Regions from separate parts of the Bordetella sp. genome, predicted to be linked through region 3. Evidence: predicted binding sites of a transcription regulator. Region 3 holds the regulator's gene; each other region holds the start of a gene.
The links. The regulator LexA, encoded in region 3, represses DNA repair genes until DNA is damaged. The targets are predictions, from matches to a motif close to ACTGTATNNNNATACAGT.

Region 1 (3,276 bases), on a different contig from region 3:
ACCAAGGGCATCGTCGGGCAGGAATTCGAACATGGCGCCGTGGCCTTTTTCGATATGCAGCCGGGGCTGAAGCTGGCGCTATGGGGACGCGAGGATCTGGCCGCCGATACGGGACTTCCCGTCGCGGCAGGCGCCGCGACGGGTTTTGCGTTGGCGCACAACGTGCGCAGCGAAGAGGATGTGGATCGGACCCTGGAACAGGCCCGCCAGGCCGGGGGCCGCATCGTCAAGCCGGGGGCAAAAACCTTCTGGGGCGGTTATGCCGGCTATTTCCAGGACCCTGACGGATATCTTTGGGAAGTGGCGTGGAATCCCGCCCTGCCCCTGGATCGATGAGTCTTCAGGTCCAATCGTCGGACCCGCCTCCACCGCCGTCGTCCCAGGAACCGCCGCTGTCGCTGGAAGACCCGTCATCGTCCCAGGGATTGCCGACATTCCAGGAGTTATCCCCACCGTCATTGCTGGCGACCTTGCGGGTGTCGTCGCCATCCCATGAACTCGCATCGCGCAGGCCGAAATCGGTGCCGCCCATGTCGTAGCCGGCCTCCTGGGAATTCGCGCTACCCACGTCCGGGACGGCCCCCGTGTCGACGACATTGCCGGCGTTGCCGGTATTGGCGGATCCCGACCCGCCATGCAGTACGCGATTCATCAAGGCCTCGCCGGCCACCACGCCTGCGCCGACCGCCGCGCCCGTGGCCAGGCCGCCCATGATGCTGGAGCCCATGCCGCCGGCGGCTTGCCCGGGGGCCGCGCCGCCGGGATACCCATAGCCGCCCTGCGGGCCGGCCGGCGGACCGCCGTAGGGCGCCGGCCCGCGGCCGGCACCATAGCCGTAAGGGCCATTGGGCCCCTGCGAATACGCGGCGCGCCGGCGCGCGCGCATGACCATCGACACGATGATCAGCACCGCGACGATGCCCAGCACCAGGCCCCACGGGTTACCCCCGAAAGTGCCTTTGCCCGCGGCGTGCGAGGCATTGCCCGACGCGATCAGCGTGCGCAATTCGTCCACCGCGCCAGGACGGGCGAAGTTCTGGCTGGGATCCAGGCGCAGGGCGGTATTCAACTCTTCCTGCGCCTGCAGCAGCTTACCTTGCTTGCCCAGCAATTCCGCTTCCACGAAATGCGCCTTGGCGCTGTTCGGATGATCGCGCAGGATCTGGTCCATCATGGTCTGGGCCTCGCGGTAGTGTCCGGCCTGCGCGGCCTGGTACACCTGGTCGGGCGTCGCATCCGCCGCCATGGCGTTGCCGCCGAAGAGCAGGCAGGCCGCCACCAGTATCGAACCGGCGAATGATTTCGAATTCATGGAGTACATAGGGAACCCTCCCATCACAGTGGGATGTCAGATGGAGGCGAAGCGTGGAAAGTTCAATCCTGAAGCCAATGGCGCGCCGCACTCGACTGTAAAACTTGCCACTGGCAGTGGACGGGAAGCAGCACCTCGAACCGTCGGAAAGGGCCATACCCGCGCCTGCTCTACCGTGGTGCGGCACTTGGTAACGGAAGCGATGCCGGATCGTTTTTACTGTATATTTGTACAGTGAAAATACAGCGCCCCGGCCCTATCCGCCAGGGCGTTTCCGCCTTTGTCCCGCCCCCATGTCCAGGCTTTCCATGCCGCCTCCCGAACAGATCCATCCCGCCTTATGGCGGGGGACGCAGCTCGCACGGGCGGGGCGCGCGGCGGTACCCACGGGGTACCCGGAGCTGGCGCGGGAACTTCCCGGCGGCGGCTGGCCTGCGGGCGCGTTGAACGAACTTTTGCTGCCACGCGCCGGGATAGGAGAAATGCGGCTGCTGCGGCCGGCGCTGCGGGGCCTGGGACAGGAAGGCAGCATCGTTCTGGTACAGCCGCCCTGCGTGCCGCATATCGCGGCATGGACCAGTTGGGGATTGGACCCCGCCCGGCTCCTGTGGGTGAATCCCGCCCGGCCGGCCGATGCGCTGTGGGCGGCGGAACAAGTCCTGAAGAACGGCGGCTGCGCCGCCCTGCTCTGCTGGCTGCCGCAGGCAAGGCCGGAATCCCTGCGCCGGCTGCATCTGGCGGCGCAGGCTGGCGCCACGCTGTTTTTCTGCCTGAGGCCGGCGCGCGCGGTGGCCCAGGCATCGCCGGCGCCGTTGCGGCTGGCCCTGGCGCCGGCCGGCGACGGACTTCGGGTGGATATCGTCAAGCGTCGCGGACCGGTATGCAGCCATTCCTTGTTCATCGCGCTGGAAGGATCTTCCCCGCCATCGCGCGAAACGCCACACCTCACACCGATCGATGCGCCGCATCCCGCGCACGATCTTGTCTCGAATACCCATGCAACTCTGGATCGCCATTCACCTGCCGAGGCTGGCGCTGGACGCCCTGCATCCGCCGTGGCCGCTTGACGCCACGGCATGCGCGGTGATCGAGCACGAATGCGTCATGACGTTGACGCCGGCCGCGGCTGCCCATGGCATCCGCCTGGGCATGCGACGCGCGGGCGCGAACGCGCTGGCGCCGCACGCCATCCTGCTGGATCGCGACGCCGCGGCCGAAAATACCGCGCGGGAAGGCGCCGCGCTGGCGCTGCTGCAATACACGCCGGACGTCGCACTGGGCACCCAGGGCAGTTTGCTGCTGAACGTGGGCGCCAGCCTGCGCGTATTCGGCGGGCCTCGCGCCTTGGCGCGCCGCGTCGCCCATACCCTGCGTACCCTGGGACTGCAGGCGCGCCTGGGCATGGCGCCCACAGCCGGCGGCGCCTGGCTGCTGGCGTGCCGCAACGATGCCGGGCCGCGCCATGCGCTGGTTGCGGCACGGCTGGCGCGACGCCTGGACGCGCTGCCTTGCGCTCTGCTGCCGCAAGCCCAGCCCCATCTGGAATGGCTGCATGGCATCGGTTGCCGGCACTTCGGCTTCCTGCGCCGCCTGCCCCGTGCCGGCTTGCAGCGCCGCTGCGGAACCGCGCTGTTGAAAGCCCTGGATGCCGCCTACGGCGACACGCCGCAGGCTTATGCATGGATATCCCCACCGCCTGCTTTCAAGCGCCGCTACGAATTGATCGAACGCATCGAGCATACCGATGCCGTGCTTGCGGTGGCACGCATCCTGGTGGAACAGATGAGCGGCTGGCTGGCTGCCCGGCAGCGTGCCGTACCCCGCTTGACCCTGGTGCTGGAACACGAACGCGGCCGCCATGCCCGGCCGCCCAGCCTGCTGGAATTGACCCTGGCCGAACCTGCCTGGCAGCCCGCTCACCTGCTGGGCCTGCTGCGCGAACGCCTGGGACGCATGACACTGCA
Region 2 (3,276 bases), on a different contig from region 3:
AGCTGATCCAGGTCGGCCTTGCGAACCCGGGCGTCCTCATACAGGCGCTCCAGATGCGGCGCGTACCAGCGCAAGGCGATGTCCAGGTCCGCCGGCCACGCCAGGCCGGGGGCGCATAAATCCTTGTAGGCCTGGGCGAATCCCTGCCAGTCCTCGCGGGCGGCGCTGCCGGGCTTGAACGCGTCCAGGGCCGCCAGGGGATCGGGCGCGCCGTCCATCGCGTCCAACAGGCGCGCGGCCGTCGCCGGTCCGACGCCCGGCACCAGTTGCGCCACGCGGAAGCCGGACATGCGGCCGCGCGGGTTCTGAGCCCAGCGCAGCAGTGCCAGCAGGTCCTTGATGTGGGCGGCCTCCAGGAAGCGCAGGCCGCCGAACTTGACGAAGGGAATGTTGCGACGGGTCAGTTCCAGTTCGACCGCCGCGCTGTGGCCGGAAGCGCGAAACAGCACCGCCTGCGACTTCAGCGTGGCGCCCGCCTCGCGCTGCGCCAGGACCTGGTCCGCCACCCAGCGGGCCTGGCCGGCTTCGTCGCTGACCGTGACCAGTTTGGGCAGGTTCGAGGACTTGCGCTCGGTCCACAGTTGCTTGGCATGCCGTTCGCGCGCCAGCGCGATGACGGCGTTGGAGGCATCCAGGATAGGTTGAGTCGAGCGATAGTTGCGCTCCAGCGTGACCACCCTGGCCGGCACTTTGAACTGTCCGGGAAAATCCAGGATGTTGCGTACCGTCGCCGCGCGGAAGGAATAGATGGCCTGAGCGTCGTCGCCCACCACCGTCAGGCCGCGGCCATCGGGTTTCATGGCCAGCAGGATGGCGGCCTGCAGGCGGTTGGTATCCTGGTATTCGTCCACCATGACGTGTTCGAAACGACCGCCCACATCGCCGGCGATGTCGGGGTGGACCATCATTTCAGACCAGTAAAGCAGCAGATCGTCGTAGTCCAGGACCTGCTGCGCCTGCTTGGCCTCGACATAGGCCCGGAACAGGCGCTTGAGTTCGCCCTCCCACTGCGCGCACCAGGGATAGACGTCCTTCAGGATACCGTCCAGCGGCGCCTGGCCGTTTACTACCCGCGAATAGATGGACAGGCAGGTTCCCTTCAGCGGGAAACGGGATTCGGTCGACGACAATCCCAGCTCGTGGCGCAACATCCCCATCAGGTCTTCGGAATCCCCGCGATCGTGGATGGTGAACGCTTCCGCCAGGCCGATGCGCGGCGCGAATTCACGCAGCAGGCGGGCACCGATGGCGTGAAACGTGCCCGCCCAAGGCAAGGCGGGGGGCACGTGGCCGGCGCCCAGCCGCAGGACTTTCTGCAGCACCGCGCCAACGCGCCTTTCCATTTCGATCGCCGCCCGCCGGGAGAAAGTCAGCAGCAGCATGCGTTGCGGGTCCGCGCCGCGCAGGATCAGGTTCGCGACCCGATGAGCCAGCGTGCTCGTCTTGCCCGAACCGGCGCCGGCGATGACCAACAGCGGCCCGTCGTCCTGCGGACCGGCGCCGTACTCGGCCGCTTCGCGCTGGCTGGGATTGAGGTCCGCGAGAGGATCGGGCACATCGGCGGGACGTTCGGACATTTGAAGAAGGCAGAAGCCGGGGCTCAACACTTATGGATGGGCAGGTGCCGCCAAGGGCGGCGCGACAGCCCGCAATAATACTGGATAAAACCTCAGCCCGGCGCGGGGCGCTGCCCTGGGAACGCGGTTTGCGAAGTGTGCAGTCCAGGGAGATCGCGCTGCGCGCGGGCACAGCGCGCCACCCGCTACCAAGGAGAATGCCATGGCCGATCGTATCGTCAAACTGCTGAACGACCTGACCGAAACCTGCAAGAACGGCGAAAAGGGTTTTCAGGCGGCAGCCGAAGATACCAAGGATGCGGAGCTGAGGGGATTGCTGCAGAATCGCGCACAGGATTGCGCCGCGGGTGCCGCGGAACTGCAGGCCATCGTTGCGCGGCTCGGCGGCAAGCCGGAAACCGGCGGCAGCGTCGCCGGCGCCGTGCACCGCGGCTGGGTCCACCTGAAGGCAGCCGTTACCGGACGCACCGATGCCGCCATCCTGGAGGAGTGCGAGCGCGGCGAGGACATCGCCAAGCAGGACTACACCAACGCCCTGCGCGAGCCCCTGCCCGAAGACATCCGCACGGTGGTGCAGCGGCAATACGAAGGCGTGCTGCGCAACCACGATCAGATCCGCGCCCTGCGCGACCGCTATCGCGCGAACGCCTGACGATTGAGGGATAATCCGCGGAGCGCCCAGGCGCCCGGCAACCCCGCAGGGGGCGTCTGCCGGCGCGCCGGCTCCGGGCCGGCGACGCGTGCCGGGACCGATACGCGACTCATGTCGGAAGCAATGCATTTCCCATCCGAACGGCCGGCAGTCCAGCCTGCGGCCGGCTTTCCGGGCGCGCCGCCCATCCTGGTCGGTACGGCATCCTGGACGGATCCCACCCTGCTGGCGTGCGGCCGCTTCTATCCACCCGGCACCGCCGACGCGCAGGCGCGACTGCGCTACTACGCGGCCCACTTCCCCATCGCCGAAGTGGACGCCAGCTACTACGCCCTGCCCTCCGCGCACCGTGCCCATGCCTGGGCAACGCGCACGCCGCCGGACTTCGTTTTCAACATCAAGGCATTCCGCCTGTTTACCGGTCACCAAACGCCTTGGGCCGCGCTGGACCCCGACTTGCGCGATGCCTTGCGCCGCGATGCCGGCGACGTCTGCTTCATCGATCAGTTGCCGCGCGAGGTCGTCGATGAAGCGTGGCGGCGCTTCGTCTTCGCGCTGGAACCCTTGCGCATGGCGGGCAAGCTGGGCGCCGTGCATTTCCAGTTCCCGCGCTGGATCAAGCCGGATACGCGCGGCCGGGCCCGGGTGGCCGACTGCGTAGCCAGGCTGGAGGACCACGTCGCATCGGTGGAATTCCGTCATCGTGCCTGGTTCGAAGGCGCGGCGGCCGCCTCGACATTGGACTTCCTGCGGCAACTGCGGGCGGTCCATACCGTCGTGGATGCCCCGACGGCATCGCAAGACAGCGTGCCGGCGATATGGGAAACCACGCGCGACGATCTGGCCCTGGTGCGCATGCACGGACGCAATGCCGCGGCCTGGACGTCATCCGGCAACGCGTCTTCCAGCCGGTTCAACTACGAGTACAGTGTGGCGGAACTCGAAGAAATGGCTCGCCGGGTACGGCAGCTGGCGCAACGCGTGCGCAAGACCCACGTGATTCTGAACACCAACTTCGAGGACCAGGGCATGCGCAATGCGCAAGGC
Region 3 (3,276 bases):
TGAATACCTGGCCGTCCAGCAGCGCGTCGACAAGGTAAAAGCGCCCATCCTGTGCCTGGTCGGTCCTCCGGGCGTGGGCAAGACTTCGCTGGGGCAATCCATCGCCAAGGCGACGAACCGCAAGTTCGTCCGCATGGCGTTGGGCGGCGTGCGCGACGAAGCCGAGATCCGCGGCCACCGTCGTACCTATATCGGCTCGATGCCCGGCAAGATCTTGCAAAACATGAGCAAGGTGGGTGTCCGCAACCCCTTGTTCCTGCTGGACGAGATCGACAAGCTGGGCATGGACTTCCGCGGCGATCCTTCGTCCGCCCTCCTGGAAGTGCTGGATCCGGAACAGAACCATACGTTCCAGGATCACTACGTCGAGGTGGACTTCGATCTGTCGGATGTGATGTTCGTTGCGACCAGCAACACGCTGAACATCCCGCCGGCATTGCTGGACCGGATGGAAGTCATCCGTCTGTCCGGCTATACCGAAGACGAGAAGGTCCACATCGCCAGCGACCATTTGATTCCCAAGCTGTTGAAGAACAACGGCCTGAAGGAAGCGGAGCTGACGATCGACGAATCGGCGTTGCGCGATATCGTCCGCTACTACACGCGGGAAGCCGGTGTGCGCGCGCTGGAGCGCGAGGTCGGCAAGATCTGCCGCAAGGTGGTCAAGCAACTGCTGACTGAGCGTGATGCCAAGTCGAAGGCCGACGATAAGGGCGAGACGAAGCCTATCGCCGTGACGTCGGAAAATCTGAACGATTACCTGGGCGTGCGCCGCTATAACTTCGGCATGGCGGAGAAAGAAAACCAGGTTGGCCAGGTTACTGGCCTGGCCTGGACCGAGGTGGGCGGCGATCTGCTGACCATCGAAGTCGCCGATATGCCTGGTAAAGGCGCCATCCAGCGCACGGGTTCCCTGGGCGATGTGATGAAGGAATCCGTCGAGGCGGCACGTACGGTTGTGCGGTCGCGCGCTCGCCGGTTGGGATTTGCCGACAGCGTTTTCGAAAAGCGCGATATGCACGTGCACGTGCCGGAAGGCGCGACGCCCAAGGACGGTCCGTCCGCCGGTATCGCCATCACCACTGCCATGGTGTCGGCCTTGTCGGGCATCCCGGTGCGTGCGGACGTGGCCATGACAGGCGAAATCACGCTGCGCGGGGAAGTGCTGGCCATCGGCGGTTTGAAGGAAAAGTTGCTTGCCGCGCATCGCGGTGGCATCAAGACTGTGTTGATCCCCGAGGAAAACGTCAAGGATCTGGCTGAGATTCCCGATAACGTGAAGAATCAGCTGGAGGTCGTGCCGGTTCGCTGGATCGACAAGGTGCTGGAACGCGCACTGGAACGCATGCCCGAGGCGATTTCGGAAGAGGAAGCCAAGGACAAGCCGCTCGTGACGCCGGCGCCGGCGACGGAATCCGTTGACCCGGTCATCAAGCACTGATCTCGTCGTCGTGCCTTGATCGCAAGGGCCTGCAGCGCAAGCTGGCAGGCCCTTTGCTTTTCAGTGCAGCGCCTGGGTACGAATCAGTCCAACCGCGATGCCCTCGAGGGCGAACTCCTGGCCGGGCTGGACAACGATGGGCTGGAAATCCGGATTTTCCGGCAGGAGTTCGATGCGGCCGCCTTCGCGGTGTAGCCGTTTCACCGTGACGTCTTCGTCGATCCGGGCTACCACGATCTGGCCGTCGCGGGCTTCGCTGGCCTTTTTGACGGCCAGCAGGTCGCCGTCGAGGATGCCGATATCGCGCATGCTCATCCCCCGCACTTTGAGCAGATAGTCCGGACGCTGCGGGAACAGGGCGGGGTCCACGCCCACGTCCCGTTCGACATGTTCGGCGGCCAGGATGGGGCTGCCTGCCGCTACCCGCCCTACGAGCGGCAGCATGAGCTGGGCAAGGGAAGGGATGGGCAGCATGGCTTGCCCGCTTTCGTGGCGCAGCTCCTTCAGGCGGATGCCGCGGGACGCACCGGCAGTCAGCTCGATCGCGCCTTTGCGGGCCAGGGCTTTCAGGTGGTCTTCCGCCGCGTTCGGCGAGCGGAACCCCAACGCCTGGGCAATTTCCGCGCGAGTGGGAGGAAACCCCGTACTGGCGACCGCTTGGCGTATGAGGTCGAGGATTTGCTGTTGGCGTTCGGTAAGTTTGCTGGCCATTTGCGGGTTCCTGCTTCCCTGTATGGATATACAGCTCCGCATTTTGGGGGACGCAGCTTTAAAACGCAAGGGCTATCGCGGTTCGCGGGCTTGGTGCCCGCAAAAAAAGAATGGGGCCCTCAGGCCCCATTCCATTTTCGCAAGCTGCGGGTTTCAGCCTTTCAGTACCGCCGCGATCGCCTTGGCGACGGCATCGATGTTCTGGCTGTTGAGCGCCGCGACGCAAATGCGTCCGCTGGAGATCGCATAGATGCCGTGTTCCTCGCGGAGGCGATCGACCTGGGCCGCGGTCAAACCCGAATACGAGAACATGCCGCGCTGCTGCAGGACGAAGCTGAAATCCTGCTGCACACCCTGTTCCTTGATCTTTTCGACCAGTTGGCGTCGCATCAGGCGAATGCGGTCGCGCATGCCGCCCAGCTCCTGCTCCCACAGCGCGAAGAGTTCCGGCGTGTTCAGGACGGTGGAGACGACGGTGCCGCCATGCGTGGGCGGATTCGAGTAGTTGGTGCGGATGACGCGCTTGAGCTGGCTGAGCACGCGTGTCGCTTCGTCCTTGCTGCCCGAGATCACCGTGAGCGCGCCGACGCGTTCGCCATACAGCGAGAAGGACTTGGAGAACGAAGAACTGACGAACACCGTCATGTCCATGCCAGCGAATAGACGCACGACCGCGGCGTCTTCCTGCAGGCCTGCTCCGAATCCCTGGTAAGCAATGTCCAGGAAGGGAACCAGGTCGCGCTCCTTGACGACATTGGCGATTTGCTGCCATTGCTCCGGCGTGGGATCCACGCCGGTGGGGTTGTGGCAGCAGGCGTGCAGGACGACCACGCTGCGCGCCGGCATCGCCTTCAGGCCGGCAAGCATGCCTTCGAAGTTCAGGCCGTGGGTTGCGGGGTCATAGTACGGGTAGCTTTCCACCTGGAAACCGGCCCGTTCGAACAGTGCCCGATGGTTCTCCCAGCTGGGGTCGCTGATGTAGGCCTTCGACTGAGGCAGCAGTTGATGCAGGAAATCGGCGCCGATCTTCAGCGCGCCCGTGCCGCCCAGGGCTTGCGTGGTCAACACGCGGCCCGCCGCCGACAAGGGGGAATCCGCGCCCAGCAGCAGCGCCTGCGCGCCTT

Region 1: imuA (translesion DNA synthesis-associated protein ImuA) is a predicted target of LexA. The motif match lies at 1,531-1,548, and genes of this name have one in related genera.
Region 2: ACO1P8_RS20875 (ATP-dependent helicase) is a predicted target of LexA. The motif match lies at 1,657-1,674, and genes of this name have one in related genera.

The regions. Positions count from the first base shown of each region.
Region 1 covers NZ_JBMQQZ010000069.1:23,471-26,746, reverse strand. Annotated here, with positions in the region: gene ACO1P8_RS13605 (VOC family protein) at 1-336, shown strand, start outside; gene ACO1P8_RS13600 (tetratricopeptide repeat protein) at 341-1,321, opposite strand; gene imuA (translesion DNA synthesis-associated protein ImuA) at 1,621-2,379, shown strand; gene ACO1P8_RS13590 (Y-family DNA polymerase) at 2,309-3,276, shown strand, end outside.
Region 2 covers NZ_JBMQQZ010000094.1:11,325-14,600, reverse strand. Annotated here, with positions in the region: gene ACO1P8_RS20875 (ATP-dependent helicase) at 1-1,577, opposite strand, end outside; gene ACO1P8_RS20870 (PA2169 family four-helix-bundle protein) at 1,780-2,229, shown strand; gene ACO1P8_RS20865 (DUF72 domain-containing protein) at 2,341-3,276, shown strand, end outside.
Region 3 covers NZ_JBMQQZ010000097.1:32,129-35,404, reverse strand. Annotated here, with positions in the region: gene lon (endopeptidase La) at 1-1,441, shown strand, start outside; gene lexA (transcriptional repressor LexA) at 1,502-2,152, opposite strand; gene ACO1P8_RS21770 (amino acid aminotransferase) at 2,306-3,276, opposite strand, start outside.